2 regions of the Alteromonas stellipolaris genome follow, and region 1 is predicted to be linked to the other one. Evidence: predicted binding sites of a transcription regulator. Region 1 holds the regulator's gene; the other holds the start of a gene.
What was found. The regulator ArgR, encoded in region 1, controls arginine synthesis, uptake and breakdown. The targets are predictions, from matches to a motif close to ANTGAATANNTATTCANT.

Region 1 (16,444 bases):
TTGAAAGCAAAAATAAAAGCAATAGATTTGTCGCCGATAGGGCCAAATAGGAAGTTGATACCGTCTTGACTGTAGGCAATGATGTTAGCAACAAACCCTGTTGCTGCTAACAGAACTTCTTTGCCAGGCTCAGAATACAGAACAAATGCACCGATTAAAGCTTGCATAGCGAAGGCGCCACCAACAGTACGCAAACTAATGCTGCGTTTCGCCGACGAGAGCGCGAATGCAATACCTAAAAGGACTGCAATGCCCAGTAAACTCACCATAATATCAATCCTTTATAGAAGCGCTTGCTGAATGTGAGATTTGATCACATCTAGAGCAATTTGGTTTTTACCACCTTGTGTAACTACTACATCAGCAGTGAACCGGCTTGGCTCGATAAATTGGTGATACATCGGTTTTACAGTTTCTTCGTACTGTTTGGCAACTGACTCGATAGTACGTCCACGTTCTTTGATATCTCGTATCATGCGGCGCATAAGGCAGATATCCAGTGGAGTATCGACAAAGATTTTCACGTCATAAAGTGGCAGAAGATCTGCACGGGCAAGCAGCATAATTCCTTCAAGAATTATAACTGGTGCTGGGTTCAAACGTTCAGTGTCAGGCAGTCGAGTGTGTGTTTTAAAACAGTAATGAGGATAATCAATAGGTTGACCATCTCTAAGTGCCTGCAAATGCGCTTTCAGCAATTCATGCTCAAATGCATTGGGGTGATCGTAGTTGTTTTTTTCTCGTGCTTCCATGAGCAAGTGGTCTTGAGCGCGATAGTAATGATCTTCGCGAAGCACTTGCACAGGCCTTCCTTGAGCAGAGAAGCCGTTAAACAAATTTTCGGTAAACAGTGACTTTCCAGAGCCTGAAGCTCCAGAAATGGCAATAATTAAAGGCGATTGCATAATTCTAGAAAGCTGATTTTATTGGAGCAAAGATACGCGTTTAGCCTCTATGAATCAATGTTATATTCATACCAATTGGTCAAATGGATCGCTATTTGCTAGATGAATCAATAACATTCGCTTATTTTGAGCGCGTTTTCATTCCTAAATTTATTTTCATACCACTGTCATAATTGATTAAAAAATAGCTAGTTTCCGATAATTTCTACATCGTCAGGGGATAAACTGGTAAGCGCATAAGAGTGTTGTTTTGAACGAGAGCCTTCCCCCTGAGCTCTTGGTGGGTAATAGCGTTCTTTTTCCTCTGGGTATAAGGCAAACACTTCATCTAATGAGGCGCGAATCTCGCTTAAGGTTTTATCTAAGTTGGCGTTAAAGTCTGGCCTTTTACGTTTTGTATGTCCTAGTTCAATCAATCGTGAAAAGGCTTTATTAGCCAGTGCAATAAGCTCGATAGGCACATCTTTATGCGGAGGAAGTGGGTGCTCTGGGTTCTCTGTGCAATATTTAACGAGTGCCGTATAAAAGCAAAGTGGCTTGTTTTGCAATATAACAACAGTGTCATTTACGCTGTTGCCTAACGTTTTATCTCGCAAATTAATAGCAAGCTTGGGCGTAGGTGGGACAATTAATTCTTCATTGACAATATGCTTGGCTTTTCGCTGCCTAGGAATAGCAAACGCTGGTGCAAGCAGCACCGATACTATCAACGCCCACCAACTAATCGTCAGGTTTTGATACATAGGAAGCGATTGCATAGTTAGTGTAATTTTTTGCTCTGCGTTTTCGAATACAAATGTATGGGATAAGCTGTATTCAGTATACGTTACATCAGCATTTACCCCCTGAATTGAGGAGACTCTAATTGGATAATTGTCAGCGGCTAAATCTTCGTTAATAGTTTCAATATAGCGACCCACTGCATACGTATTGACGGGGGTATTTAGCGTTGCATTCCCAACATCAAGAAACGCACTGTCTAATATGATTCTTCTTTCTACGTTGTCTTTCGCATTGTGGCGAGCAGACTGAATACCAATAATCTGACCAAACGTACTGATGATTTGAAGTACCGCAAAGAGTATCAGCACACAGATTAGGGTAAATGGGCGAACAGTTGACATCATACTACTCATCTTTACTACATCCATTCACGAGAACTAGGGTTTTGTAATAGGGGCGTGAGTGAGAATCGGCGATGTCTTTCACTACAGACTGCATGGCGCAAAGTAAATCAGTGTTTTGCATTTGCATTTTCAAAAACCATTGCATGCCGCTAACGTTCTTTAACAGAGGGGTTGCATAGTTCTTAGATAAAATTTGCTCATCTTCTTCGGCCCAATACGATGAGATAATATCGACTTCTCCCGCAAGCAATGCTCTACGCAAATCTTTGTGGGAATTGAAGTACACAATGTCTACATTGTTCTCAGTTAACCCAAGATCTTGAAGTATGGTTTTTGGAACAATGTGACCTGAGCGGCTGGAAGGGTAATCGAGCAGCCCAATTCGTTTGCCAAGCAAGTACTCTTTTTCAAGCAGGGGCTTCTCACGTTGAGATATAAAGAAAGCGCTGTAATTAGGGTGCGACGCTATCAAAGTTAAACCATAAATTTGATCTGCACCGAAGGCATCTACTACATTACGTTTAATTAAGGCTAAATCGACCACGCCATGGTTTATATATCGAAAGGTATCGTAGTCGCTTTGCCCGACGATGACCCTGACTTGGCCAAATTGCCTTTTGATGATTTTGTTATCGCATAAACGTTCTAGGGCCATATTCGCGATAGAGCCATCTGTGACATACACTGAAAAGATATCTAGGTTGTTTTGTAACTCGGTTTGGCAGGTTAAAGTTCGACCAGTTTGGGGGGGTACCGGAATAAATTCTATTTTTTGTGAAAAATAGCCAGCACTACCGCAAACAAGTGCGGCAATAAGGAGTATGATCCACCTTCCGGTAGCAATAATTCTGACTTTTGGCAAAAAAATAACCAAATGAGTTAGTGATTTATGTGCTGATTTCATCAGCTAAGGTTATTTATTGCAATAGGTAAATTTATTTTAATTGGTTATAATCATGAAAAGTAAGTGTTTTTTACAAATCAGACTGAATTTTGTTAAACGCTGTTTATTAGTCCATGATATGTCATCAATAGAAACCACAAGAACAAGTCAGACGACCTTGGTTTTGATAAGTAAAATAACTTGACCAAATGGTCAGGTGTGTGGTGCGAAAAACGCGATGAAATCACGTCACGGAATTGACGAAATATACAAAACTGTAATAAATATGACACGAAGGTCTATAACAATTTCATCCACTCAAAGAAGTCTTTTAGTCAATATCAGAGGTCGTAGAGGGGAATAAATTCCCTCTACGCTAAAAAAAAGAATTTTAAACAAAAAGGGAAACACACATGTACTCATCAGCTAAGCTCAGCCGCGTTGCTGCAGCAGTTGCACTAACAGTGGGTCTAACCACGACTGCAATGGCTCAAGTAACGTCTTCAGATATGAATGGCCAGATAGTCGGTCCAAACGGCAACCCTGCTGTTGGAACCGTAGTTAAAGTAACTCACGTACCAACTGGTGCGGTTAAAACAGTGACAGTAAACAGTGCTGGTACATTTAACCTTCGTGGTTTACGTGTAGGTGGTCCTTACACTGTTGAAATCGACTCGGATGAATTCGCAGATCAAACTATCAGCGATATTTACCTAGAGCTTGGTGAAGCGGCAACTATCCAAAGAACACTTGAATCTGCAGCTAACTACGAAAACATCGTAGTAACCGCTTCTCAAGTAGGTAGTTTGGCTTTCGGTCAAACTGGCCCTTCAGCAAACTTTGACTTGGCAACACTTCAACAAGCGCCAGCGATCAACCGTGATATCACTGATATCGTTCGTATTGACCCTCGTATCTATGTAGATGAAGGCGGTAGCGGTGGTATCCAGTGTGTGGGTAAAAGCCCTCGTTTTAACAGCTTGACGGTTGATGGCGTTCGCATGAATGACCTTTTCGGTCTTAACTCGAACGGTTACCCTACAGAAAGAATGCCTTTCTCTTTTGACGCTATCGAAGGTGTGTCAGTAGAAATTGCTCCTTTTGATGTAATTTACGGCGGCTTCTCTGCGTGTAACATCAGTGCAGTAAGTAAAACAGGTACTAACGAAGTTCATGGTTCTGCGTTCTACGACTATGGTAGCGACAGCCTACGTGGTGACTCACTTGAAGGTGATGATATCAACCTTGGTAGTTACACTGAAAAACGTTACGGCTTCACAGTGGGTGCACCGCTGATTAAAGATAAGCTATTTGTTTTTGCTGCTTACGAAAAACTAGAAGGCGCAAACACATTTGACCGTGGTGCTATCGGTTCTGGCGCAATTAATGAAGTTGCGCTTACACAAGCACAACTTGAACAAATTCAGTCTGTATCTCAGTCATTATATAACTTTGATGCTGGTACAACGCCACTTAGCATGCCTAACGAAGATGAAAAGCTTCTTGTTAAGTTAGACTGGAACATTAACGAAAACCACCGTTTTGCGTTTACCTATAACTATAACGACGGTAACAACTTCGCAGAATCTGACGGCGACGCAGATGAGTTTGAACTATCTAGCCACATCTACGAGCGTGGCGCAGAGCTACAATCATTTGTTGGTGTACTTTACTCAGATTGGACAGACAAATTCTCGACTGAAATCCGCGTTTCTCGCACAGAGCTAGATAACCTACAGCGTTCTATGTATGGTGACGGCACTCCAGGCGGTAACGACTTTGGCGAAATTAAAATTGAGCTAGGTAATGATACAGATACTTCTGAAGACGACCTTACGGTTTTCTTAGGTTCTGATGACAGCCGTCAAGCTAACGACTTAGACTGGGAAGCGTTAAGCCTAATGTTCCGTGGTAACTATTACTTCGACAACGGCCACGCGTTAACTTTCGGTTACGAGAGCGACAAACTAGATATCTACAACCTTTTCGTTCAGCACTCTGAAACCTCTATTACTTTTGAAAGCTTAGAAGATTTCACTAACGGAACAAATGCAGAAATCGAATACGGTTATGCATATTCTGGCAACCTATTAGACCGTGCTGCTGAGTGGGGTTACACGTCACACTCTACTTACGCACAAGATGAGTTCTATCTTACTGACGATTTAAAAGTAGTTGCTGGTTTACGTTATGACTGGATTACAACATCAGACGAGCCTGTTGGAAATGCTGATTTCGTAGCTGGGAACGGTTATGACAACACGGCTAACCTAGATGGACTTAGCTTGCTACAACCACGTGTTGGCCTTAACTATACGTTGAGTGATTCAACTGAACTACGTGGTGGTGTTGGCTTGTTCTCAGGCGGTAACCCGAACGTATGGATGACAAACAACTATCAAAACACGAACGTTATTGGTGGTGAAGTTGAAGGTGAATACGCTAACTTATTCGACGGAAGCGTTGTATGGGTTAATACAGAAGACGGCGTAACTGCTGGACCTGGCTACTCAGTACCTTCTGATTTAGACGAAGAGATGTCTTCTGGTGCAGGTAGTAACTTTGAAAGTAACAACCTAGATCCAGGCTTCGTAATGCCTCGCGAATGGAAAATCTCTGCGGGTATGACTCACATCAATGACGAAGATTACGTATTCAACTTAGATTTCCTTCTAAGTGTGACGCAGAAACAAGCCATGATTAAATATGTGGGTCTTGAGCGTGTAGGCACAACTGACGAAGGTTACCCTGATTATGACTCAGTAGGTTACGGTTCACTTGAACTGACTAACTCTGATGAAGATTCAGTGTCTTACTCACTAACAGCGACCATGAACAAGTCTTGGGACAACGGTATTACTTTCACCGGTGGTTATAACTACAGCCACGCTGAAGATGTACAACCAATGACGAGTTCAGTAGCGTTCTCTAACTTCCAGTACAGAGCATTTACTGACATTAACGAAGAAGTATCTTCACTGTCTGATTGGAATATCGAGCACCGCTTTACTGCTGACCTTCGTTACACTACTGAACTTATCGACGGTTACAGCACTATCTTCTCTGCTTATGCAGTAGCGCAGTCTGGTCGTCCGTTTAGTTACACCATCAGTGGTAACTCTGTATATGGCTACACACCATACCTTGAAGGTAACAACGTGTTACCGATTGGTGCAGAGCGTAACGACCAAACTAGCCCTTGGTGGTTCAAAATGGATATCGCAGTTAGACAAAATATTCCTGCGTTCCGTGAAGATCACTCTGCTCAGGTTTATTTCGTTATGAATAACTTCACCAACTTCATCAACGATGAATGGGGTATTTTGGAAGAAGTTAACTTCAATACTGCTGCGCTAGGTACATCATCTCCTGAAAGTCGTCAGGGTGATGCATCACTTTGGGAAATGCGTGTAGGTATTGACTACCGCTTCTAAGCAACAGTTTAAAAAACAGTTGTAGTGTTAAATGCCACTTTCCAATTTTGGAAGTGGCATTTTTTTTATCTTGTAAATCAACTTCTCTTTATGTTTCTCATCGCATTCCCTTTCTTTTTCTGATCTAACCATTGTCGCCATACGAACGAATAACTAAATGAATTGTTCACATGGAGAACTTATGTCGAAACATATATTGATGGTAATGACCTCACATGAATTGTTAGGTGATACAGGCAATAAAACAGGGATGTGGCTGGAAGAGTTCGCATCGCCCTATTATGCGTTCAAGGATGAAGGGTATACCATCACATTAGCTTCACCTATGGGCGGCCAAGTGCCAATTGACCCAAACAGCTTGGCAGATGATGCTATGACCGACGATGCTATCCGTTATACAAAAGATGAGGTAGCACGAAGCGCAATGTCTTCAACGATTGTGTTAGAAGATGTAAGAGCTGATGAGTTTGATGCTGTGTTCTACCCAGGCGGCCACGGCCCGCTGTGGGACTTATCTGACAATACCCACTCCACAATGCTAATTGAAGATATGATCAAAGCACAGAAGCCTGTAGGCGCTGTATGCCATGCTCCTATCGTGCTTAAAGAAGTAAAACGTGCCGATGGCGAGTTTTTCATTAATGGCAAAACGGTAACTGGCTTTTCAAATAGTGAAGAAGAGGCAATGAAATTGACCGAGGTTGTGCCCTATTTAGTGGAAGACGCACTTATTAGTAAGGGCGGTAAGTACGAGAGTACAGAGGACTTTGGCGTTAAAGTGTGTGTTGATGGTCTTTTGGTGACGGGTCAAAATCCTGCGTCGTCAGGGCCAGCAGCACAAGCGCTTATTAAGGTACTTTCGTAGCGTACTGCACGCACTTAAACTCATTACTAAGTCTACACCGACTCACTGATACCCGGTGTGCCAGTTTTATAAAACGTTAATACTGGCAGAAATAATAAAACGCCGCTGACCATGGCCTATCTCAAATGTACGAGAGATAGGCCATTGTACAAGCGGCGTTTTTGTGTGAGTTAAACGTTAGAAGCTAGCTTGAACGTTGAAGCTCACGGTGCGACCTAAAGGATCGTAAAGTGTATCGTCGAAACCGCGCCATTCGCCGGGCAAGTATTCTTCAAGTTCATCGGTAAGGTTAGCTATGCCTGCAGATACCTTAACGTTATCGTTCACATGATACGAAACGGTGACATTATGCTTGAAGTAATTATCAGCATAATCGTAAGAAGAGTAAAAGGTTTCCCCGTTGGCACCAATGAATAGTGTCCTCCACGAGGCTGTCCATTTATCACCGTCTGTCCAATCTACCGTTAGGTTAGCGCGATTATCAGGATAGAATAATTCGCCAGCCCACTCAGTACCTTCTTCTTCGTAACTAAACACATGCGAATATTCGAGGTTAACCCCAAAATTCCCAATCTCAGTTGCTAAGTCGTAGTTGGCAGTAATATCAAAACCGTTTGTTGTTACTTCTGAGTAGTTAGTATAGCCCGATGTAATAGATGTAATCTTACCATCGCTGTCACGTACGATACTGCTAGAAGTCCCATCTAAGTCTGCGGCAATTAAGTCTTCAACATCGATATCTTCAATTTTGTTCTCATAGTCATACTGGTAATAAGAGACTTCAAGTGACAAATCATCCGTTACATCATAAACCACACCAAGAGTAAGCGACTCAGAGTTTTCAGGACTAAGGTCTGGATTACCACCGTAGTAGGTTAGATGCTGTTGACCCGATGAACAGTAACTGTCATCGCTACCTGGGTTTCCTAAGGTATCGCAGTAGTAGGAGTCGTAGGCATCAGGGAAACCGTAAGAAATGGTCGCGAACATTTCACTCATTGTTGGGGTACGGAAAGCTTCTCCCCAGCTGGCGCGAAGTAAAAGTGATTCAGTCGGGCGCCAGCTAATACCGAGCTTGGGCACCGTATCTGAAAACTCTGAGGTTGAGATGCTAGCACCCGTATCACCTTCAAGCTCATAGCCGTCGTAACGAAGCGCGGCTGAGACCTCTACTTCATGTGGTAATTCAATGGCAAGCTCTGTGTAGTATGACTGTCGTTCACGGCTTGCGTAAACGTCGTCACCGCCCGAACCGCCCGAGATAATGCCTAAACCTGATTCAGGGTCAGATACCTGTTCAAAATCAAGATACGAGTACTCAGCACCAAATACAGCACTAACCGTCATGAAGTTATTTGAAAAAAGCTGACCGGAAATACTGCCATCGATAATGTCGCGCATTTGGGTAGTTTGATAGGTGCCAGTATGATCAGCGTTTGTTAAAAGATCAGCGTTATAAGCATACCAATCATCGGTGCTAAGGCCTTGTACGTTGAATAAGTCAAGTTGCTCGGTATCAATTAGATCTTGTACGACGATATCATTAACCAAGTTGTAGCCAAATACTTCTTCTTTTGCTGATGTGCGCTGGTAATAAACCTGCCAGTCCCACTCGTTTCCAGCAATTTCGGTATAGCCTTCAAGGCCTGAAACCATTTCAAAGGTGGTTTTTTCAGTTTTAGTATCGCGCGTACCCAAGCTAGAGGTACGGAAATAGACTGAACCGTCTTGGCCATATGGGTTCATTGCATTATCGGCGTCGATAGTTAGCGAGGATGTAGATACTGGGGTAGCAGCATAACGAGTATCTGTAGACGTCTGCATTGCAGAGAAGCGAGTGATGAGTTGTAAGTTTTCTGCCAACTCATATTCCACTTTTGTCATCAGTGAGTTTTTCTCAGTCGCACCGTAAAGCCACGTGGTATTGCCATAATAGTAACCACAACGGTCTGACTCAATAGATGTGTCTGCTACATCGCCACACAAATCTTCGTTATAAAGATATGCACCTGCATCTGAATCGTAGAAGTTTGCCACTGGGCTATAGGTTGAATAGCTATTTAGTGCATAGTCACCTGATACCGCGACATCGCTAACTTCTTGTGTGTTTTCATGCTCGGCAATGAATACAATGCTGCCTTTGTCGCTTGTAACACCAGCAGAAAAATTGTACTTACTGGAATTACCACCGTCAGCACCTGGATCTTCAAAGCTATAACCTACATTTACGCCGTCGAACTGTTTCTTGGTAATAATGTTAATTACACCTGCAACAGCATCTGAACCGTATATGGCCGATGCGCCATCGCGAAGAATTTCAATGCGCTCAACAATCGACATCGGGATCATCGACATATCAGAAGATGAACCACCATCGTACCCTAAACCTGGAAGGCGACGGCCGTCCATAAGAACGAGTGTTGCGCCCGCACCCAGACCACGCAAGTTTACTTCGCTTGAAGCTGAAGCACCGCTACCGTAACCAGATTGGCCACGAAACGAACCAAAGGTGTTAATTGAAGAGTTACGTAAAACTTGCGCTACCGATGTATCGCCAGATAACGCGATAGATTCAGCTGTAATAACAGTGACCGGAGAAACTGACTCTAAATCCACGCGTTTAATTCGAGAGCCAGTCACTTGAATTTTTTCTACAGGTTCAGCTGAATTTTCGTCATCTGATTGTGCGAGGGCCATTGGCGCGGCAAACATGCTAGCGGAACTCGCCAGTAAAATTCCTCGCCTAACAGCACTGCTGAGTTTATTGGTGTTAAACATTTTAATTCCCCTTGTCGAAGGTGATTACACGTTGTAATTACAAAGACGTTTATTAGTTTTTATTTTGAACAGATGTTTTCTGTCGGGAGAATTAAGCACTTCGTCGTGCTGTTTGGCAATTTACAAAGTGTATAATTTGTTCTATTTAGACCTAATTTACTTTAATTATACGCAGAGTGATGAAACCTTTACGGTTCTATACATTGGTAAAATAATTATTGCTTTTACTCTCTTAATATTTATTTAAAGATAACACTGGATATTCGTTAAAAGAGAAATCAAAAATAATGCGAGGCTGTGTGTGGTGTGCAGTTTTTGTGTGCGAATAGTGTAGGTTTAGTGCATGATTGACGTAGGCTTTGCGCAAATTCTGCGTAGTTAAGTCTGGTTTAAGTAAAAGTGGGTGGGGCGTTTCAGTACAGATGAAAAAGTCAGAGGAATTTTCTGTAATTACAATTAATGACAATGGTATTGTTGTGGATTTTAGAATTCATAAGTTGGTATGCTTGAGGTTTTTTTAATTATGGTGATATTATTTAATTTTAAAAGTTAAGTTTACATTTTCCTGTTTTTATCAAAGGCTGGATTTTATAAATTTATAATTAATTTCTATTTTTCGAATTCTTTACTTTTCTTTCCTTACTCTTTTCTAAGTCTGTGATAATTTAAATGCACAGCTACCAAGTTGTTTTGTATCTCCCTGGTACAAATTCTTTACCGCCATCTTGTGATGGCGGTTTTTTTTGCTCAAAACTCAAGGCAGAGCCTCAAACGTTCTCGAATAAGTCTTCTACCCGTTGGCGTAACTCTTCAATAAGTGTCACGTCGGCTGGGGCGATAAAAATGGTATCGTCGCCCGCAATGGTACCAAGCACACCATCTTTTTTGCTTAATGAATCAAGTAAACGAGCAATAAGCTGTGCTGCACCTGGGCTGGTGCGAATAATCACCATCACATTATTATGCACAATATCGAGAACCAGCTGCTTTAATGGGCTTTTAGCCGTAGGCATGCCTAGTTCAGGCGGAAGGCAGTACACCATATCACCACGGGCATTGCGGGTACGTACCGCACCAAACTTACTTAGCATGCGGGAAATTTTAGACTGGCTAATATTGTCATGACCTTGAGTTTTAAGGGCATCCACTATTTCACCTTGAGATCCATAGCTTTCCGCTTTCAAAATTTCTTTAAAGGCTTTAATCAGTTGCTCTTGTTTTGCGTTGGCCATAGCATCCTGCACATCAGTTAGCGGTAATAAGTTAAATAATCATATATGTTATATTGTGCCTTACAGGTGACCTTTGCGCAATTTAATTGCATAATCATGCATGATAGTGAATATCGACGTAAAAATGCCTTAAATGGCCGTATTAAGACCATCAGATGATTGAGTTTTCCCCCGCGTTGCATTAGTGTGACGTTCCGTTTAAATACGTGAGTAATCCCATAGGAGAAATGGTATGAAAGTAGCCGTGTTAGGTGCTGCCGGTGGTATTGGCCAAGCGCTGTCTTTGTTGTTAAAAACACAATTGCCAGCTGGTTCTGAACTAGCGCTTTATGATGTAGCGCCAGTTGTTCCTGGTGTAGCTGTTGATTTGAGCCACATCCCAACTGCAGTAAAAGTAACCGGTCACGGTAAAGATGACCTAGCTGGTGCATTAACAGGTACAGACGTTGTTCTTATTCCTGCTGGTGTTCCGCGTAAGCCGGGCATGGATCGTTCAGACTTGTTCAACATCAACGCTGGTATTGTTAAGAACCTTATTGAAGGTGTTGCTGACAACTGTCCAGATGCTTGTGTTGGTATTATTACTAACCCAGTTAACACAACAGTGGCAATTGCTGCTGAAACGCTTAAAGCAAAAGGTGTATATAACAAGAACAAATTGTTCGGTGTTACTACCCTTGACGTAATTCGCGCAGAGACTTTCGTTGCTGAGCTTAAAGGCGTAGACGTTGCTTCTGTACACGTACCGGTAATCGGTGGTCACTCAGGTACAACTATTCTTCCTTTGCTTTCGCAAGTTGAAGGTGTTGAGTTCTCTGATGATGAAGTTTCAAGCCTAACTACTCGTATCCAAAATGCGGGTACTGAAGTTGTTGAAGCTAAAGCTGGCGGCGGTTCTGCAACCCTATCTATGGGTCAAGCAGCTGCACGTTTCTGCTTATCATTGGTTGCAGCAATGCAAGGTGAGAACGTAGTTGAATACACTTACGTTCAAACTGACGACAGCGACGATGCAGCATTCTTCGCTCACCCTGTTCGCCTTGGTGCAAACGGTGTTGAAGAAATCTTGCCATACGGCGAGCTAAGCGCATTTGAAGAAAAAGCGAAAAACGACATGCTTGAAGGCCTTCGTGGCGATATCAAGCTAGGCGTAGATTTCGTAACTGGCTAAGGCTAGGAATATGGGAGCGCTGCTCCCATGTATAAGGCAGGATTAGTAAGCTCTACACAAACACGCCGAGTATCCATCCATGGAGGCTTGGCAGCAGCATCCTTGCTGCTGACAGTTTGTTACGACCTTACTAATCCTGCCTTTTTATTTGTGGCATCTGCATAATCGTCATGCCGTAAATACGTCCATGTAGGCTCCGCCGCCGCACCCTTGGCAAGGGAGTGGCTACATATTTCCCCCACTCAGTAAACTTCCTTTTTGTAAGACAGCATCCATGCTGCTGACAGTTTGTTACGACCTTACTAATCCAGTTTTTTGTCTAATGCATCAAGCTATTTTTAAAGCGCTATAAAAAATGAGAAAAAAGTTACAGAAAATTTGTGGATATTGTCTACGCTATTTCTAAGTGGTTGAGATGGTAAGCATTGCAAATAGCGGCTGAAGCTTATTGGTTAAATGTGACTAGGTTTAGTTCGTTCTAATCGTTAAACCTATTCATCAGCATCGAAAAAACTCACTGTAACAAAAACAATCTAAAAACTAGAATTAAACTATAGCAATCGATAGATTGAATTGATGGTTTCCCTTATCGGACAGCAAGAGGTAACAAATATGAGTAACGCGAAGCTAGGCGATGTTAATAATTCAGATAGAAAGTGCCCCGTCATGCACGGTGGTCTTACGGCTACTGGCAGCACGAATATGGATTGGTGGCCAGAAGCGCTTAACTTAGACATTTTGCATCAGCACGATACGAAGACAAACCCAATGGGTGATGACTTCGATTATCGAGAAGCTGTTAAATCTCTCGATTTTAATGAATTGAAAAAAGACATGATTGCGCTAATGACAGATTCTCAGTCATGGTGGCCAGCAGATTGGGGACACTACGGTGGCCTTATGATCAGAATGTCTTGGCACGCCGCCGGTTCGTATCGTATTGCTGATGGTCGTGGTGGTGCGTCTACGGGTAACCAACGTTTTGCGCCGCTAAACTCTTGGCCGGATAATGTTAACCTTGATAAAGCGCGCCGTTTATTATGGCCAATTAAAAAGAAATACGGCAACAAGCTTAGCTGGGCCGACCTTTTAGTGTTTGCTGGTACTGTAGCTTATGAAAGCATGGGGCTTAAAACTTATGGTTTTGCATTCGGTCGCGCCGATATTTGGCACCCAGAAAAAGACACCTACTGGGGCGCTGAGAAGGAATGGCTAGCGCCAAGTGATGAGCGTTACGACGATGTTGAAACCCCAGAAACAATGGAAAATCCATTAGCGGCTGTGCAAATGGGACTAATTTACGTTAACCCTGAAGGGGTGAACGGTAAACCTGATCCACTTAAAACCGCATTACACGTTCGTGAAACTTTCGCCCGTATGGCGATGAACGATGAAGAAACCGTGGCACTTACAGCCGGTGGTCATACGGTGGGTAAATGTCATGGTAACGGAAGTGCAGACCGTTTAGGACCAGATCCAGAAGGTGCTGATATTGCAGAGCAGGGCCTTGGTTGGATGAACCATGAGACCCGTAGTATCGGTCGCGATACGGTATCAAGTGGTATTGAAGGTGCATGGACGACGAATCCAACACAGTGGGATAACGGTTACTTTGAATTGCTACTTAACTACGATTGGGAATTGAAAAAATCACCAGCGGGTGCAGAGCAATGGGAGCCTATCGACATTAAAGAGGAAGACAAGCCTGTTGATGTTGAAGACCCTTCAAAACGTTATAACCCCATCATGACCGATGCGGATATGGCGATGAAGATGGACCCTATTTATCGTGAAATTTCTGAGAAGTTCTATAATAACCCAGACTACTTCAGCGAAGTATTTGCTCGCGCTTGGTTTAAGCTGACTCACCGCGATTTAGGGCCAAAAGTACGTTATATCGGTCCTGAAGTACCACAAGAAACGCTTATTTGGCAAGATCCTGTCCCCGCAGGCAGCACGTCTTATGATGTGAATGCATTAAAAGCGAGCATTGCGGATTCGGGCTTAACGATTAGTGAAATGGTCTCTACGGCGTGGGACAGTGCTAGAACTTTCCGCGGTTCAGACTTACGTGGTGGGGCTAATGGTGCCCGCATTCAGTTAGCACCTCAAAAAGACTGGGAAGCGAACGAACCGGAAAAACTAGCTAAAGTATTGTCGGTGTTAAAACCACTTGCTGAGGCAGCCGGTGCAAGTCTAGCTGATACCATAGTGTTGGCCGGTAACGTAGGCGTAGAGAAAGCAATCGAGGCGGCAGGGTTCAGTGTTGATGTTCCTTTCGCTGCAGGTCGTGGTGATGCTACTGATGATATGACGGATGCTGATTCTTTTGCACCTCTAGAGCCGCAAGCCGACGGTTTCAGAAACTACTTACCAAAAGATTATGTGGTTAAACCAGAAGAACTGTTGTTAGACAAAGCACAATTGCTTGGGTTAACCGCTGCAGAAATGACGGTGTTAGTAGGTGGTATGCGTGCAATGGGCACGAACTACCAAGGCACTGCACACGGCGTGTTTACCGCAAGTGCTGGCTCACTAACGAATGACTTTTTCACTACTATTACCGATATGCAATACACGTGGAAGCCCACAAGTAAAAGCACGTACGGTATTGTAGATAGAGTGTCTGGTGAGCAAGTTTATTCAGCTACTCGTGTTGACTTAGTCTTCGGTTCAAACTCTATATTACGTTCTTACGCTGAGGTTTATGCGCAAGATGATAACAAAGAGAAGTTCGTTAAAGACTTTGTTAGTGCTTGGACTAAAGTGATGAATGCTGATCGCTTTGAATTACAGGCTTAACATTCAGTTTGTAATGTAATCTCACTAAAAAGCCCGCTTTAAGCGGGCTTTTTTATTTGTACTATTTGTTTAAATAGCATGGCTATGTACCTATTAATTTAGGTGTTAACCTGTATTGCGCATACCAGTTGCGATACCTGTAATAGTCACCATCATGGCACGCTCCAAATCAGGATTATGTGCATCATCTCCTGCTTTACGAATTCGATCTAGCAACTCGATTTGTAAATAATGAAGTGGCTGCAAATAAGCGGCGCGAATTTCCATCGATTCTTTGCCCAGCGGGTCAGCCTTCATGATGTCGTTTTCGCCAGTGAGTTCAAGCAATGAAGCGATACTCTCTTTTAGTTCCTCTCGAAGGGCTGCTCCAAAATGCTTAAGCTCTTCTGGAACCAGACGCTCATCGTAGGCTTCACTAATACGTGGATCCGCTTTATGGAATACCATGTCCAGCATTGAAAGGCGTGAACGATAGAATGGCCATTCGGCAAACATTTCATTCACGACTTTTTCATTCTCGGCATTTTTCACGCTATCGATAGCGCGCATTACGCCCAACCATGACGGTAATACAAGGCGCGTTTGTGCCCATGCAAATATCCAAGGGATAGCACGAAGACTTTCGATACCACCTTGTGGTTTACGCTTTGAAGGTCGGCTGCCTAGTGGTAGCTTACCTAGTTCTTGCTCTGGCGTAGCCACGCGGAAATAAGGCACAAAATCCTTATCATGGCGAACTGTGCCGCGATAGTTATCACGACCTTGTCCCGCCATAGTGGTAATAAGTTCACGCCACTCTTCTTTTGGCGCTGGGGGTGGGAACAACATGGCTTCAATTATCGCGCTGGCATAAATGCCTAAGCTTCGTTTGGCCAGTTTGGGCATACCGAATTTATAACGAATGGTTTCGCCTTGTTCAGTAACGCGGAATCCACCTTCTAATGAACCTGGAGGCTGCGAGTAAATAGCCGCGTGTGCAGGTAAACCGCCACGACCAATTGTACCGCCACGACCGTGGAATAAGGTAAGTGAGCAGTTAAACTCTTCAGCAATAGCTACAAGCGCTTCTTGCGATTGATACTGAGCCCAACCTGCCGCTAGTGCGCCAGCATCTTTGGCTGAATCTGAATAACCAATCATCACGAACTGACGGCCTTTCACATAACCACGGTACCAGTCAATAGAAAGCAATTTGCGCATAACACTTGGCGAGTTATTTAAGTCATCAAGCGTTTCGAACAAAGGCG
Region 2 (16,444 bases), 360 kb from region 1:
GAAACCACCACCAGTAGCGATCCGTTGTTTATCTATGTCACCGCAGTGCAAGATGATGGTATTACCGAAGATACATTTACCGTAACAACCAGTGATGCCAATGTATTAACGATTGCTCAAGATGGCCCGCAGGTGACACTTACGCCTACGGCTGAAGGAAATGCGATAGTCACAATCACATCGGGTTCTGACCCCACGTTAGTAAAGCACATTGCTGTTACTGTCGAGGAAGGATTTATTATGCCGACGGCCGCTTATGGTGATTTGTCTGCGGATACGATCCCCAGTTCTGGCAATCAAAATGCTTATGTCGATACGCTACTCACCTTAACGTTTGACGATACGCCCACGTTAGGGAGTAGCGGTGAAATTCGCATTTACAACGCTTCTGACGATACGCTTGTCGATGTGGTGAATGTAGCTGGTGATACCGACTACATTGGTTTCAAAGGCCAGGAAAGACAACGCAAAGTTAATTATCGTCCAGTTTACGTTAAGGGGAATTCACTTGTAGTTAAGCCGCATACAAATGCACTCGATTACGGTCATTCTTACTATGTATCTATTGGGGATAACGTCTTAACCAGCGGTACTCTGAATGGAGAAACGTTTGTAGGCCTTGGGAAAGATGCGGATTGGGCCTTTAGTACTCGAGAGGCCGCTCCTTCAGGCAATTCGATTGTCGTTGATGACGACGCTGAGGCCGATTTTCGCACGGTGCAGGGCGCGCTTAATCACATTATGCAAAATGTCCCTGTTGAAACACCGTCGAACGTCACGATTAGAGACGGTGAATATCAAGAAATGCTGTTCTTACGGGGTAACAATAAGGTTACTTTGCAAGGAGAGAGCCGTGACAATACCCTTGTTTATTACGACAACTTTGAAAGCTTTAACAGCGGGAGTGGCAAAAGCGAAGCGCCCTCAACAGGGACTCCTTCAGGCGGCAGAAGTGTGTTTCTTATAGAGGGCGTAGATGACTTAACCTTTAATAACTTTACTCTGAAAAATTCACATATTCGAAGTAATGCCTATTCAAACCAAGCAGAAACACTATTATTTTAATAGCGATGCCGGAAGATTAACCGCGGTGCGTATGAACTTTGTCAGTGAACAAGATACGCTCTTGCTTAAAGGCTTTAGTTGGTTCTACCAATCGTTAGTGGCAGGCAATGTAGATTTCATCTGGGGCTATGTTGATACTGCGTTGTTTGAAGAGAGTGAAATTCGAACAATTGGTGATTCTAAAAATGGAGATCCAGAGGAAGACACCGCAGGTGGGTACATTCTGCAGGCGAGAGTTCCTGAGATTACCAATAAAGGTTTTATTTTCCTGAACAATCAATTTACCCATGGACCAGGTCCTATCGGTAACGGTGTACTTGATAACTCAACCTATATTGCACGCAGTGGTGGAAGTGCGGATTACTTCGATAATATCACCCTTATTAATAATCGATTTGATACTCACATAGCGACTAGGGGCTGGGCGGGTGAAGGCGTTCGAAACCAACCCGCTACCAATCCTAGTCCAGCAACATCGACGGCAGGCTGGCGCGAGTATGGCAGTATGGACATCAACGGTAACCCACTAGATCTTTCAGCTAGAGAGTTCGTGTACATTTTATCTGAGAGTGAGGTTGCTGCGCTTACCAATCGAAGTGATATTTTTTCTCATTTTAACAATGGTGAAGGCTGGGAACCGCAAGCACCCAATGTACCAGAGATTGCGCCGGCACCTACCTTTACGGCAAGCGGCTTCGCACAGTATAGTTTCGATTTAACTGGTGGAGCGGGTGGAACGGTCGTTACTGTGGATAACGGTTTGGATTTAAAGACTGCACTGGATAATGCAAGTGCAGCGAATACACCGATAACGATTTATGTTGATGGCACTATTACTGATGCCAACTCAGGAGGCACGGGGTCTGCCATTGAAATACGTGATATGAATGATGTGTCGATTATTGGTGTGGCCAACAGAGGTGAATTTGATGGAATTGGTATTTTAATTAAACGTGCCAATAATGTGATAATTCGCAACTTACGTATCCACCATGTACTTACAGAAGGTAAAGATGCTATCTCTATTGAAGGTGATAACGACGGTTCAAGCACAAGCAATATTTGGATCGACCATAACGAGTTATATAGCACCTTAGCGGTAGATAAAGATTTTTACGATGGGTTAGTTGATAGTAAACGGGGCGCAAAAAATATTACTATTTCATACAATTATCTGCATGATCACTGGAAGGCATCGTTGCACGGTCATACCGAAAGCGATACTAGCAGTGCAAGCACTGAGCGCTTAATTACCTTCCATCACAATCGCTTTGAGAATATTGAATCTCGATTGCCATTATTTCGCTATGGCCACGGGCATTTGTATAATAACTACTATAACCAAATATCCTCTACCGCCATCAATTCGAGAATTGGTGCTGAGTTACAAATTGAGAACAACGTGTTCGAGAATACCAAAAACCCAATAGTATCTTTTTACTCCGATGTTATTGGGTATTGGAACACATCGGGTAACGTATTCGGTGAGGGAGTCACGTGGTCTGAGCCTGAAGAAGGGGATGTTGTCGCTGGGCCAGATGCAACTCCTACATCAAGTTTTGAAGTACCTTACGATTATGTGCTTGAAAACGCAGATGTCGTGAAGCAGCGTGTTATTAATCACTCTGGCGTAGGTAAGATTATCCAAGATATGTCTGCTATTCCAGGTAAACACTAATACGCAAACTGATGATGAGTTGAAAAGCGCCATTATTGAGAAGATAATGGCGCTTTTGAATGTCAGAAAAATATCTTAAAACGCACGTCTCTAAGGTATTAGCTTTAGCGTATTAATGGCATCACTCCCCCTCTTTCGAATACTGAAATACCTCATTAAAGGGCTTATTAAATACCAAGGCAATTTTGAAGGCGACTTCAAGGGAAGGGGAGTATTTTCCTTTTTCAATTGCCATGATAGTTTGTCGCGTAACGCCCACCTTTGACGCGAGCTCTTGCTGAGTCATTTCATCGACAAGAAAGCGTAAGGTTCTTATATTGTTGGTAATTGTGTATTTAGCCGTCATTAACTTTCTTTCCGGAAGTAGTAAATCTCAGTACCAAATCGGGTTACTTCCGAGAGCCAAAAAATAAGGACTAATTTTAGCTCAATAGGTGCAAGAGCATAATTGCTATAGCTATTTTGCACGTCAAAATCGATATGGTTATTGATCATCTGCTGTATCACACAACTAACAATACCAGCTGATAGCACCCAGTAGCCCGCATTGTTTGCGGTAAGTCGATGATAACGCTCTCGCTCATCTTCAGGGATGTTAGCATCTTCTTGCTGGTTCATTGCTAACGCGATGTGTAAAGCTACCTCTAAGATTATGAAGGCAATAGTAATTCGCATGATGAGGGCGGTGGTGTCATCTAGGCTAGTATTTGGTTGCAAAAACATAAGTGTGTATACGCTATCTCCAAAGATAGAGGCGATCACCGCAGATACTAGCAAAGACACCCACAAACTTTTCTCTCTGAACGAAATCATTATTTTTCTCCGCGCCCTATTAATGGTGATTAAGTTTTACTTTGTGTATATTAAATATAACTTGATGTTAAATATACTATACATTTGTGCTTGTAGAAAGCTTGTGGTAGGTTGTTACAAAGTATGTTGTAGGCGATGTTGTAGTAGGTGAAAGTACCCTAGGCGGATTTCTTTGAAGGTTTAGATATGCTGGCCACAAAAAAGCTCGCCTAAGCGAGCTTTTAAATAGATTACGTGCAACGAGGCACGGTTAACGTGCTGTTTCACATGTCGATATTAAACGCCAATATAATCCATAATACCGTCTGCAGCTTTTCTGCCTTCATCGATAGCCGTAACCACAAGGTCACTACCACGCACCATATCACCGCCAGCAAAGATTTGCGGGTGTGATGTTTGGAAAGCATATTTACCGGCAGCAGGGGCGCGTACGCGACCTTTTTCGTCTAGCATAATGCCAAACTCAGCAAACCAAGGGGCAGGGCTAGGCTGGAAACCAAACGCGATAATAATTGCATCTGCTTCAACCACGTGCTCTGAACCTTCAATTTCAACGGGGCGACGACGGCCGTTAATATCCGGTGGGCCCATTTCGGTTTTTACGAATTTAACACCGCATGCGTTGCCTTCACTATCAACAGCAATGTCTAAAGGTTGAATGTTGAACATGAATTCAACCCCTTCTTCTTTTGCGTTAACCACTTCTCGGCGAGAGCCAGGCATGCTTTCTTCATCTCGACGATAAGCACATATTACGCGGTCGGCTTCTTGGCGGATAGACGTACGTACACAGTCCATGGTGGTATCACCACCCCCAAGAACCACTACGCGTTTGCCTTTCATATCAACAAAGTCGGCTTCGTCTTTTTCAAGACCCATCACGCGGTTTGTGTTTGAGATAAGGAAAGGCAGGGCATCATGAACACCGTGTACATGTTCATTTTCAAAGCCGCCTTGCATCGATTTATACGTCCCCATGCCTAAGAACACAGCGTCGTAGTCATCTAGCAGGGTTTGCATTTCAATGTCTTTACCAATTTCAGTCTTAAGTACAAACTCAACACCCATGTCGGTAAAGATTTCGCGGCGAAGCTTAATCACGTCTTTTTCAAGCTTAAATGATGGAATACCAAAGGTTAGCAAGCCGCCAATTTCTTCATACTTGTCGAATACAACAGGCTTCACACCGTTTCGAACAAGAATGTCGGCACAAGCTAATCCGGCTGGGCCCGCACCTACAATAGCGACTTTCTTATCTGTCCAAACTACGTCAGACATATCTGGGCGCCAGCCCATTTTAAATGCGGTATCGGTAATGTATTTTTCAATACTACCGATAGTTACCGCGCCAAAGTCGTCATTTAGGGTACATGCCCCTTCGCATAGTCTGTCTTGAGGACAAACACGGCCACATACTTCTGGCAAGCTATTGGTTTTGTGCGATAACTCAGCCGCCTCAATAATACGGCCTTCATTGGCAAGGTCTAACCATTGAGGAATGTAGTTATGTACTGGGCATTTCCATTCGCAATACGGGTTACCGCAGTCCAAGCAGCGATCTGCCTGGCCTTCGGTTTGTGACTGACTTAACGGCTGATAAATTTCAGCGAACTCGTGTTTACGCACCATGATCGGCTTTTTCGGCGGATCGATACGTTCAACATCGACAAACTGGTATACGTTCTTTGCCATAAACTTTTCTCCTCCTACTGAGCCTGAATGCGCAATTCAGCGCTTGAACGACTGATGTGGCCTAATAGGTTCTTCACATCACTGGTCTTCGGCTTAATAAGCTTGAAGCGTTTCAGCGTTGCCGCGAAATCGGTTAGCAAGCCTAACGAATGGTCGCTGCCAGTTTCTTCGTAATGCTGATTAATAAGACCACGTAAGTGCTCTACTAAAATCGCTTTACCGTCAACAGGCATAATCTCAATAAGATCTTGGTTTACACGGTTATCGAGGTCGTCGTTGTCGTCCATAAGGTACGCAAAACCACCTGTCATACCGGCACCGAAGTTCACGCCTACTGGGCCAAGTACAGCAACAATACCACCGGTCATGTATTCACAACCGTTGTCACCAATACCTTCAACTACCGCAATAGCACCTGAGTTACGTACACCAAAACGCTCACCGGCTCGGCCTGCAGCAAATAATTTACCGCCAGTTGCACCATATAAGCAGGTATTACCCATAATGGCACTTTCATGCGCATTATAAGTCATGTTTCTTGGTGGATGAATAACAAGCTTACCGCCAGTCATTCCTTTACCTACGTAATCGTTGGCGTCACCTTCAAGATGCATGTGCAAGCCGCCTGCGTTCCACACACCAAAACTTTGGCCGGCAGTACCGGTAAGATTCACTTTTATCGGTGTATCTTCAAAGTCGTGGTTACCATGGTGCTTGGCAATTTCACCTGACAACAATGCACCTACCGAACGGTCAGTATTGCGAACAGGATATTTCAATTCAAGTGACTCGCCGTCAACAACTGCTTGTTGTGCGTCTTTGAGCATTTGTGCGTTAAGCACACCTTTATCAACGGGCTCATTGGTGGTTTGCGAGCAGAATAAACGGGTATGTTCACCTGCTTTCGGTCTTACCAACAACGGCGTTAAATCAAGGCGGTTTTGCTTCGCAGTCACACCGTCAATCACTTTAAGTAGCTCAGTACGGCCAACAAGGTCGTCAAACTTAGTCACGCCAAGGGCGGCCATAATTTCACGTACTTCTTGAGCAATAAACTTAAAGTAGTTCATTACCATGTCTGGCAAACCAATGAAGTGGTCGTCACGAAGCTTTTGATCTTGTGTTGCTACACCGGTCGCACAGTTGTTCAAGTGACAAATACGTAAGTATTTACACCCTAACGCCACCATAGGACCCGTACCGAAACCGAAGCTTTCCGCACCTAAAATACCCGCTTTAACAACGTCTAAGCCTGTTTTTAGGCCGCCGTCAGTTTGTACGCGTACTTTATGGCGAAGGCCGTTTTCAATTAGGGCTTGTTGTGTTTCAGACAAACCTAATTCGAACGGGCTTCCAGCATACTTAACCGACGTTAGTGGGCTAGCGCCTGTGCCGCCGTCGTAGCCTGACACTGTAATAAGGTCTGCATAGGCTTTTGCTACACCAGTAGCAATAGTACCTACACCAGGTTCAGACACTAACTTCACTGAAATCAGTGCAGTTGGGTTCACCTGTTTCAAGTCGAAGATAAGCTGGGCTAAATCTTCAATTGAATAAATATCGTGATGTGGTGGAGGCGAAATAAGGGTTACTCCAGGCACTGAGAAGCGCAGCTGGGCAATGTACTTATTCACTTTGTCGCCAGGTAACTGACCACCTTCACCAGGCTTCGCGCCTTGGGCCACTTTAATTTGAATAACATTCGCATTCACAAGGTAATGCGGTGTTACCCCAAAGCGACCAGAAGCAACCTGCTTTATTTTCGAGTTCTTTTCAGTTCCAAAGCGTGATGGATGTTCACCACCTTCTCCTGAGTTCGACTGCCCGCCTAAGCGGTTCATCGCAATCGCCAAAGCTTCATGCGCCTCTGGGCTTAATGCACCAATAGACATAGCGGCGGTATCGAAACGCGGGAACAAGTTCTGCGCGCTTTCTACTTCGCTAATATCAACAGGCTCGCTTTGTGGGTCTAGCGCTAGCAAGTCACGAATGTGCGCAGGAGAGCGCTCGTTAACCAGTTTTGCATACTGTTGGTAATCGCTGTATTCGCCACTCATTACTGCTTTTTGCAGTGTGCTGACTACATCAGGGTTATATGCATGGTATTCGCCGCCGTGAACATACTTGAGCAAACCACCATGATCAACAGGCTTGCGTTTTAACCAAGCAACACGGTTCAGGTTAACAGTATCTTGTTGGAAGTCGTCGAAATCGGCACCTTGAAGGCGCGAGGTAACACCTCTGAAACACAGATCCATTACCGCATCGTTAATACCGATAGCTTCAAATAGTTTCGAACTACGGTAACTCGCCACGGTACTGATACCCATTTTCGACATTATTTTGTACAAGCCTTTGTTAATACCTTTACGGTAATTCAATGTGGCTTGCATTGGTGAAATGTCGAGTTCGCCTTTTTCACAAAGCTGCTCAATGGTTTCGTAGGCTAAGAACGGATAAACCGCGGTAGCACCTAAACCTATGAGTACGGCGAAGTGATGAGGGTCACGGGCACTGGCTGTTTCAATGACTACGTTAGCGTCGCAACGTAGTGATTTATCAACTAGACGGCGCTGTACTGCACCAACGGCCATAGCAGCTGGAATAGGTAAGCGGTTTTGTCTGATGTTGCGGTCGGATAAAATCACGAACGCCGCACGCTTTTGTTTAACTAAGTGTTCTACTTCATTACAGATACGCTCGATGGCTTTCTTCAAGCCTTCTTGCGGTTGGTACTGAAGTTCAACCACTTCTGAATAGTAGTTATCAGGGTTAAATTCACGTAGCTGTTTTAAATCGGTATACATGAGTATTGGCGAGTTAAACAATACGCGGTCTGCATAACCTGAGGTTTCGCTGAATACGTTTTGCTCTCGGCCAATACAGGTGGCTAACGACATTACATGGTTTTCACGTAACGGATCGATAGGCGGGTTAGTTACCTGTGCAAACTGCTGACGGAAATAATCGTAAACGGTACGCTGGCGTGAAGACATGACCGCCATTGGCGTATCATCACCCATAGAACCTACGGCTTCTTGACCGTCTTTCGCAAGTACCTTGATAACTTGCTGAATTTCTTCATAGCTATAGCTGAACTGCTTGTGGAATACCGAAATGGTGTCGTCATCAAAAACGCGCTTGCCAATCAGTGAAGCATCAAGTTCTTCAATAGGGGTTAAATGACGAATATGTTTATCGAGCCACTCTTTATAAGGGTGGCGCGCTTTTAACTCTTCATCAATTTCAGTGGAACGCCAGATTTTACCTGTGTAGGTATCAACGGCTAGCATTTCACCAGGGCCTACGCGGCCTTTTTCAATAACGTCAGCTTCTTCGTAATCCCAAATACCTACTTCCGAGGCAAGCGTGATGAAGCCATTTTTAGTGATAACGTAGCGGGCAGGGCGAAGACCATTACGGTCAAGGTTACATGCCACATGGCGACCGTTCGTTAATACGATACCGGCAGGGCCATCCCACGGTTCCATGTGCATTGAGTTAAACTCATAAAATGCACGTAGGTCGTTATCCATAGTTTTGTTGTTTTGATATGCAGGCGGCACTAATAAACGCATGGCACGGAATAAATCCATACCACCGGCTAAAAATAGCTCAAGCATGTTATCAAGTGACGATGAATCAGAACCTTCGGTATTAACAAAAGGGGCTGCTTCTTTCAAATCAGGAATAAGCGGCGTAGCAAATTTAGATGCACGTGCCATTGCCCAATCTCGGTTACCTTTAATGGTATTAATTTCACCATTATGGGCCAAGAAACGGAACGGCTGAGCCAACGGCCAACGTGGAAGCGTGTTGGTTGAAAAGCGCTGGTGGAATACACAAATAGCACTTTTTAAACGCTCGTCGGCTAAATCTAAATAGAAAGCTGGTAAGTCTTTCGGCATTACCAAGCCTTTATATATCGTTACCAAACCAGATAGGCAGGCAACGTAAAAATCTGGATCGCTTTCAAGGCGCTTTTCAGCACGTCGACGCACCATATAAAGGCGGCGTTCAAGATCGCGCTTGCGCCAACCTGCTGGTGCATTCACAAATACTTGTTCTATTTGTGGCACGCCGGTAAGAGCAAGTTCACCCAAAACAGAGCGATCGACAGGCACTTCGCGCCAGCCAACAACACTAAGGGTTTCTTTTTCAAGTTCTTCATTCAACACCTCACGCGCAGTTTGCGCAAGGGCCTGGTCCTGGCTTAGAAAGATCATGCCAACGCCGTATTTTTTGCTGAGTTTCCAGCCATTTTCTGCGGCGATAGTATGGAAGAACGCATCCGGTTTCTGCAGTAGTAAACCACAGCCGTCTCCGGTTTTCCCGTCAGCGGCAATACCGCCTCGATGCTGCATACGGTCTAAACCGTGAATAGCAGTCTCTACTAGCGTATGGCTAGCTTCTCCGTGGGTATGGGCGATTAAGCCAAATCCACAGTTATCCCGGGAATCGTTGGGGTTGTATAAACTCATCTCTTAACTCCTTCAACCTTTGACTGGGGCAAGGTGTGCGTTGCGTGTAGATGCGCCTAGGTATTGCGTATCACAACATTGTTCAGACGTCTTTTGTCGAGCTGGCACTATTACCGCTCTATGCGCCTTTTCTTGTCGTTATTTATTATTAGAGGATTCCAGTCGTGTTCCGCATTTTTATGCATTATTGCTTTGCGGGGCGTACAAAATACCTATATTGATATGTAAAATCAAACGCTAAAGTAGGGGGTATAACAAAGATTTAGCATATAGTTTAAAATATTCACTATTTTCATGGTGTTAAACTTATAAATTCATCTTTGTAACAAAAATGTTATAACCCAATATATCGTCTTATTGGTAGGCAATGAAAGTATAGCAAGTGTCTTTAAATCGCCAAAAGTGAATAAAAATTCATGTTGAGGCGTTTAATATCTAGTCAAGGGCTTGTTTGCTGTATTTTTATGTAGTTGTAAATCCTTTCTTACACGATACCAGAATCATTCAGTATTGTACAAATAATGCACCGTAGTAAGTCAATTCACCCAAACGCGCAGCCACTCTTCAATATTTGCGAACTCAGTGAGCATTTCCGTAATGCATAAACCCTGATAGGATATGTCGAAAATAATCCTAAAAATAAGTCGTTCATGCATTCAGATTCTCCAAATGACTCTTGGGCTATTCGCTTTGCACAATTTGTGCAGCGCTTTGGTACGCTTAAGTTAAGTATTCTGTTCGTGGTATTTTCGCTGGTATTTACGCTTGGCGGCTCTTACGTAATTCGTGTAAGCATGGGCAGTGCGGTACAACCTGATGACTTTATCAGCGCGGTTATTCTAACCATGCTTTCGGCACCTTGGGTGCTGTACTTTTTTAGCGAACTAATAAAGCAGTTAGAAAACTCACGTACCAATCTTAAAGAAGTGGTAAGCCAATTAGAGCGCTTGCGAGAAGAAGATGTTTTTCTTAACCGCGAGTTGCAAACTAATATTCGCCAATTAAATCACGAAATTGAGCAGCGTAAATTAGCGCAAGAAGAGCGTGAAGCCTTATTTAAAGACTTAGAGCGTGAAATTCAGGATAAATCTGAACAAGAAGCACAAGCCCGCCGCTTGTCTACCTTACTTCGCTCGATTATCGATGCCTCGCCAGATCTTATTTACTACCGAAATGAAGAAGGGCGTTTTGCTGGCTGCAATCGTATAGCAGAGCTCATGACAGGTAAGACCGAGCAAGAACTGCTTGGTTTAACGCCAACTGATGTTTATGAAGAAGACCTAGCCCGTCAAATAGTCGCCAGCGACCACGAAGTGCTGGAAACTAACGCCAGTATCACCGAAGAGTTATGGCTGCGCTTTGCCGATGGCCGCCGTCGCTACTTCGAAATGAAGCGAGTACCTTTCTTCGATAAAGAAGGCAATCGTTTAGGCTTGCTATCATTTGGTCGAGACATGACTGAACGTAAACAAGCAGAAAATGCAGCAGCGAAAGCCAGTACCGATAAAACGCGCTTTATCGCCACGATTAGCCACGAGCTACGTACGCCGCTAAACGGTATTGTTGGCTTAAGTAGAATGCTTCGCGATACCGAGTTAAGCGAAGAGCAATTTAGCTGGGTAAGTACTATTTATGCCAGTGCTATCACCCTTGGCAATATCTTCAACGATATTATCGACCTTGATAAGCTAGATAGAGACAAAGTTGAACTGAGCTTGAAGACCGTATCGCTTCGAGATTTTACCGAAGAGCTAAGCAGTATTATTCGACTGTTAGCCGGTGATAAACAGTTAGAGCTTAAAACCACGATTAAAGAGCCTCTACCAAGGTTGGTTGAAGTAGACGGTACGCGCTTGCGCCAGATTTTGTGGAATATCCTGTTTAACGCAGTGAAGTTTACCCAAAAAGGTCACGTAAGCTTATCGATTGAAGCCACCAAACCTGAAAATGACTTAGCGTTCGTCACCTTTGTGATTGAAGATACTGGGGTAGGCATACCTGAAGAAGAGATAGAAAAGATCTTCGCCATGTACTATCAGGTTGATCACCCTGACCACCAGTCTGCTACGGGTACTGGCATTGGATTGGCTATTTGTAAGCAAATGGTCGATTTGATGAAGGGTAATATCAAAGTTACCAGTGTGGTAGGTAAAGGTACGCGCTTTGAAATAGAGCTACCGGTAGAGATATCGAAAAAGCCTATGCAAGTGGCGCAGCTTCAAGTTACCGATTTGAATATTCTGTTGGTAGAAGATATTGAGCTTAACGTGATGGTTGCCAAAGCCTTGCTAGAAAAAATGGGACAAAAGGTAGATGTGGCCATGACAGGGCAAGAAGCCATTGATAAAGCCCGAGCTACCCAATACGACCTGATACTGTTAGACATTCAATTACCAGATATGACCGGCTTCGACGTGGCCAGTACGCTGCATGAAGAAGACTTAGTGATGCAAACGCCTATTGTGGCACTTACTGCGAACGTGATTAAAAAGCGGGAAGAGTATTTGCAGAACGGCATGGACGATATTATCGCCAAGCCCATTAAGAAGTCTCGCGTGATTGAGGTGTTTAACGAGTTATTCCATGCGCCACCTGCGCCGTTGGAAATTGAAGGGCAGGTAGAGCGCCCACCAGAGCCGAGTAAAATATTAAGTAACATTTTAGATATGGACTTGCTCCAGATGTTAGTGGATACAATAGGCGATGATATGGTGCGGGCAAGCGTTAAAGTGTTTCAGGAAAAAATGCCTGAATACATGGAAATTCTGCAGTTAAGCCTAAGTGCAGATGAAAAATCTGAAGTGTGCTCTCAAGCGCATAAGATTAAAGGGGCTGCAGGCTCTGTAGGGCTTGCACGTGTGCAACGTATTGCCAATCAAATTCAACAAGGGGATCACCCTACCTGGTGGCAGAACGTCCACGATTGGGTTGAAGAGTTGCAAATGGCTGTACAGCACGACATGAAAGCACTGCAGGAGTGGCTTAATCAGCAGCGGGTAGACGATTAAATCGTTTAACAAAAAACGGGGCTGGTTAAGCCCCGTTTTTATTTAGAAGTCGATTTCGCGAGTTTACAAGGGGTAGACATAATGACATTAGGAACCGAAAACGAAACGTTTAGTAATGCTCAGCTAAACGCTATAACAACTAATGAAAACACGTCTGCATCAGACATACCGCAACTTTACCAACTAAACTTAGAAGCTATTTCTCCGCGTTACCGCGTTATTAACATCTCATTGGCTTTTTGCAGTGCGTTTGTATTGATCATGGTTGCTAGCGCGCTACGGTATCAGTCGTTCTTTGTGTTACCAGACCCCTTAGTGATTGCTTACCCGTTAATTGTGATGGGAATTTGTGTGCTGGGATGTTTATGGACGACCTATCACTTTTTTGCCGATCCGCTCATCAAATATGCCTTACGAGAACAAGACTTAAGCTTGCAATCAGGCTTGGTATTTAGGTCGTTGTCTTGCCAGCCTATATTGCGTGTTCAACACGTTGAATTAAAGCGTGGGCCTATTGCTCGTTTAGCCGGGCTAGCTTCTTTACAGGTATTTTCAGCTGGTGGTGCTACCCACACATTTGAAATTCCAGGTATAGAGGTAGAAGTAGCAGAACGATTAAGGCAGTTTATTCTCGATCATAAAGATGTGAGTGCAAAATAGTGGCTTCCCCCGAAGTAGACACGGTGAAGCCTTCCAAAAGCAGCGAGGGCGCCCAAGCGGTTAAGGTTGACACCGGCGAAGAGTGGCGCAGACTGTCACCCATAGCTATTGCGTATTTTACCCTACGTAGCATTAAAAATATGGCACAAGGTGCTATTTATGCCGTACCCGCCATTGCAGTAACGGCCAACATTACCGATAACATTCAATCCCCCAACACCTTGTTAAGTATTGCAGCTATCCTCATTATTTTCTTTTCAAGCGGTGTGGTTAGCTTCTTCATGTACCGCTTTCGAGTTAGCAATCAGCATGTTGAAATTCACAGTGGGGTATTTTCTCGAAGTTATACCAATCTGCCATTTTGGCGTATTCAGAATGTAAAAATTGAATTACCTTTCTACTACCGCCCATTCGGTTTCGCATTGGTGATCCTAGATACTGCTGGAAGTGCAGGAGAAGAGGCGAAAATAGTAGCGGTTCCATTGGTGTATGCCCATGCCCTTAGAAAACAAGTGCTGGCCGAGCACCAAGAGCATGGCCATCAAGAACGCGAGACCAGCGCCAATGTAAATGACAGCGGTCATGTAAATATTAGAGCGCATGCGAATAATAGCAGCCAAGCTTGTGTTGAGGGCGACCCAAGCAAGCGCTATTCTGAAACCAATGAAGATGGCGAAACCATACTTAATAGGCGCTCTATCACCGATATCGTGATCCACGGCATTACCAACAACCGAGTATGGATTTTATTAGGTGCTGCAGCCCCCTTTTATGACAATGCCTTTGGCTATCTATCGGAATGGTTGGCTGAAAAGGGCTTGCAGTTAAATCAACTTGTGGGAGAACAGACTATAGCGTGGTGGCAGTTCGGCTTGTATGCTTTTGTTATGTTGATGATGGCCATGGCAGTAGTGGCACTGATTAGTATTGGCGGCGCTCTGTTTACCTTTTACGACTATACCTTGTCACGCCAAGATGATAGGTACATTCGCAGAAGTGGTTTATTGAATAAACAAGAAGTGAGTATGCGGGCATCTCGCATTCAGGTTATCTCGGCAAAGCAAGATTGGTTAGATAGAATACTTAAGCGTGTGAACTTGTATTTCGAGCAAAATGCATCGATTGGGCACAGTACCAATGAACTAATGTCGCCAAACCGGCTTATTGTACCTTCTGTTACCGAAGACGAAGCGGATGAATTAAGCCAAGAGGTTATGCCGGAAAGTAAAATTCGCCGTAGCGATTACCAGTCTATTAGCAAGCGGTATATTTTACATTGGGTTATCGCAGGGCTTTCTATTCCTTTTGTGGTGGGTGCTGGATTTGGTATCTATATAGAGCATTTAGATATTACCGCAGGGGTGACCTTTGTTAGCGTATTACTGCTGGGTGTTATTGCGCTTAGATGGTGGCGCTGGGGCGTGGCAAGTGATGATAAATACATTTATGTAAGGCGAGGCCGCATAGGCGTGGATTACTTATGCTTCGAACCCTACAAAGTTCAGCAGGTGGTGGTAAAGCAAAGTGTATTCATGAAAAGGCGAAAGCTGGCAACGGTGCAGTTTGTATTAGCATCAGGGGCTATTTCAGTACCGTTTTTACCTGAAGACTATGCGAATGAGTTGGCGAATAACGTGTTGTTTGAAGTGGAATCGAAACGAAAATCTTGGATGTAGCGGCAACGCTGATAAAAAGCGATGCGCCGCTGCATCCAAGGTATTAAAAAGTAATATTGCCACTATCTGTTATCAGGTATCTACTATCTACTATCTACTATTTATGAGCATTAAAGGTTAATGCGTCCATTATATCGTAGCAGGCACCCATAGTATGGTAATCGGTTTTCCCGACTGGGCTTTTAGTGGTTTCTAACTTGCCATTTTCAGGCGATAGAATTCTGAACCACGCCCCATACTCATGATCGACAAAATGCGTCCACGCGTATTGCCAAATACGATAGTACCAATCCCAGTATTTATCATCTTGAGTGACGATAGCCAACCTTGCCGCACAGGCGAAACTTTCTGCCTGTACCCAGAAATATTTTTCGTTGTCGCAAACGCTGCTATCTGGCGCAAACCCATAGGCTATACCGCCATTTATGCTATCCCAACTTATATCTATCACAGCATCAAACAGGCTTTGCGCTCGCTCGACCAGCCAAGGTTGAGGGCTATACTGATTAAGCTGTAACAACAGTTTAGACCATTCTGTATGATGACCAGGCTGAAAACCCCATGGGCGGAATAGGTTTTTAGGATCGTTTTTGTTGTACTCCCAATCAACCTCCCAGTTTGAAGTGTAATGTTCCCATATACGGTTATCAGCTTTTGCTGCTTGGCGTAAGGTAATATTTTCGGCAACCAGTAAAGCGCGTTTTAAAAAGCGCTGGTCTTGGGTGGCTTCAAAGGCCGCTATTAACGCTTCGCAGCTATGCATATTTGCATTCTGTCCACGGTAGTCACTGCAAATACTAAAATCAGCGTTAAACTCGTCTTTGTAGAGCCCGTAATCCTTATCCCAAAAGTGGGTGTCCATTAACGCGAAGGTCTCGTCTAAATAGTATTTCGCCTCAGTAATACCAGCTCGATATGCCCAGCTGTAGGCTAGCATTACGAAGGCTAATCCATAACAATGATTGGTAGCATCTTTAACGCTGTGCTCAACACCCTCTACATTTAACACCCACGCATAGCCTTGGGTTTCGGGGTTTAAGTGATACTCCCGAAGAAACTTAATTCCAGACGCCACTCTAGATAGATACCGGCTATCACCAAAAGTTAAATAAGCGCGAGCGTAATTGAAAACAAATCTGGTTGAGCTAACCAGATGGCGTGTGTTTTCGTCAAACACACTGCCATCATCAGAAAAATTTTGATGGAAGCCACCAGATAGGGCATCAACATTCGGTTCGTAAAATGCCAAAATACTTTTTATATGTTGGCTAAGAAAATCCGGTGATGAAAACCCGAGATCGCTAGGCGTTTTATTCGTTGTCACTGAAGTCATCATTATTCCCTCACCTTGTTATTCTTGATTGGGTAGAA

Region 2: a site for ArgR is predicted at 9,898-9,915, ahead of gltB (glutamate synthase large subunit). Genes of this name have one in related genera too.

Annotation. Positions count from the first base shown of each region.
Region 1 is NZ_CP013926.1:4,016,859-4,033,302, reverse strand. It holds gene AVL57_RS17060 (NupC/NupG family nucleoside CNT transporter) at 1-269, opposite strand, end outside; gene udk (uridine kinase) at 282-905, opposite strand; gene AVL57_RS17050 (hypothetical protein) at 1,094-2,032, opposite strand; gene AVL57_RS17045 (PhnD/SsuA/transferrin family substrate-binding protein) at 2,034-2,894, opposite strand; gene AVL57_RS17040 (TonB-dependent receptor) at 3,329-6,349, shown strand; gene AVL57_RS17035 (type 1 glutamine amidotransferase domain-containing protein) at 6,531-7,214, shown strand; gene AVL57_RS17030 (TonB-dependent receptor plug domain-containing protein) at 7,392-9,992, opposite strand; gene argR (transcriptional regulator ArgR) at 10,760-11,224, opposite strand; gene mdh (malate dehydrogenase) at 11,457-12,395, shown strand; gene katG (catalase/peroxidase HPI) at 13,008-15,197, shown strand; gene ppc (phosphoenolpyruvate carboxylase) at 15,303-16,444, opposite strand, start outside.
Region 2 is NZ_CP013926.1:3,655,197-3,671,640, reverse strand. It holds gene AVL57_RS15680 (pectinesterase) at 1-1,065, shown strand, start outside; gene AVL57_RS21435 (pectate lyase family protein) at 1,028-2,743, shown strand; gene AVL57_RS15675 (helix-turn-helix transcriptional regulator) at 2,865-3,089, opposite strand; gene AVL57_RS15670 (hypothetical protein) at 3,089-3,556, opposite strand; gene AVL57_RS15665 (glutamate synthase small subunit GltD family protein) at 3,833-5,248, opposite strand; gene gltB (glutamate synthase large subunit) at 5,263-9,729, opposite strand; gene arcB (aerobic respiration two-component sensor histidine kinase ArcB) at 10,380-12,737, shown strand; gene AVL57_RS15650 (PH domain-containing protein) at 12,819-13,397, shown strand; gene AVL57_RS15645 (PH domain-containing protein) at 13,397-15,073, shown strand; gene AVL57_RS15640 (AGE family epimerase/isomerase) at 15,171-16,409, opposite strand; gene AVL57_RS15635 (MGH1-like glycoside hydrolase domain-containing protein) at 16,425-16,444, opposite strand, start outside.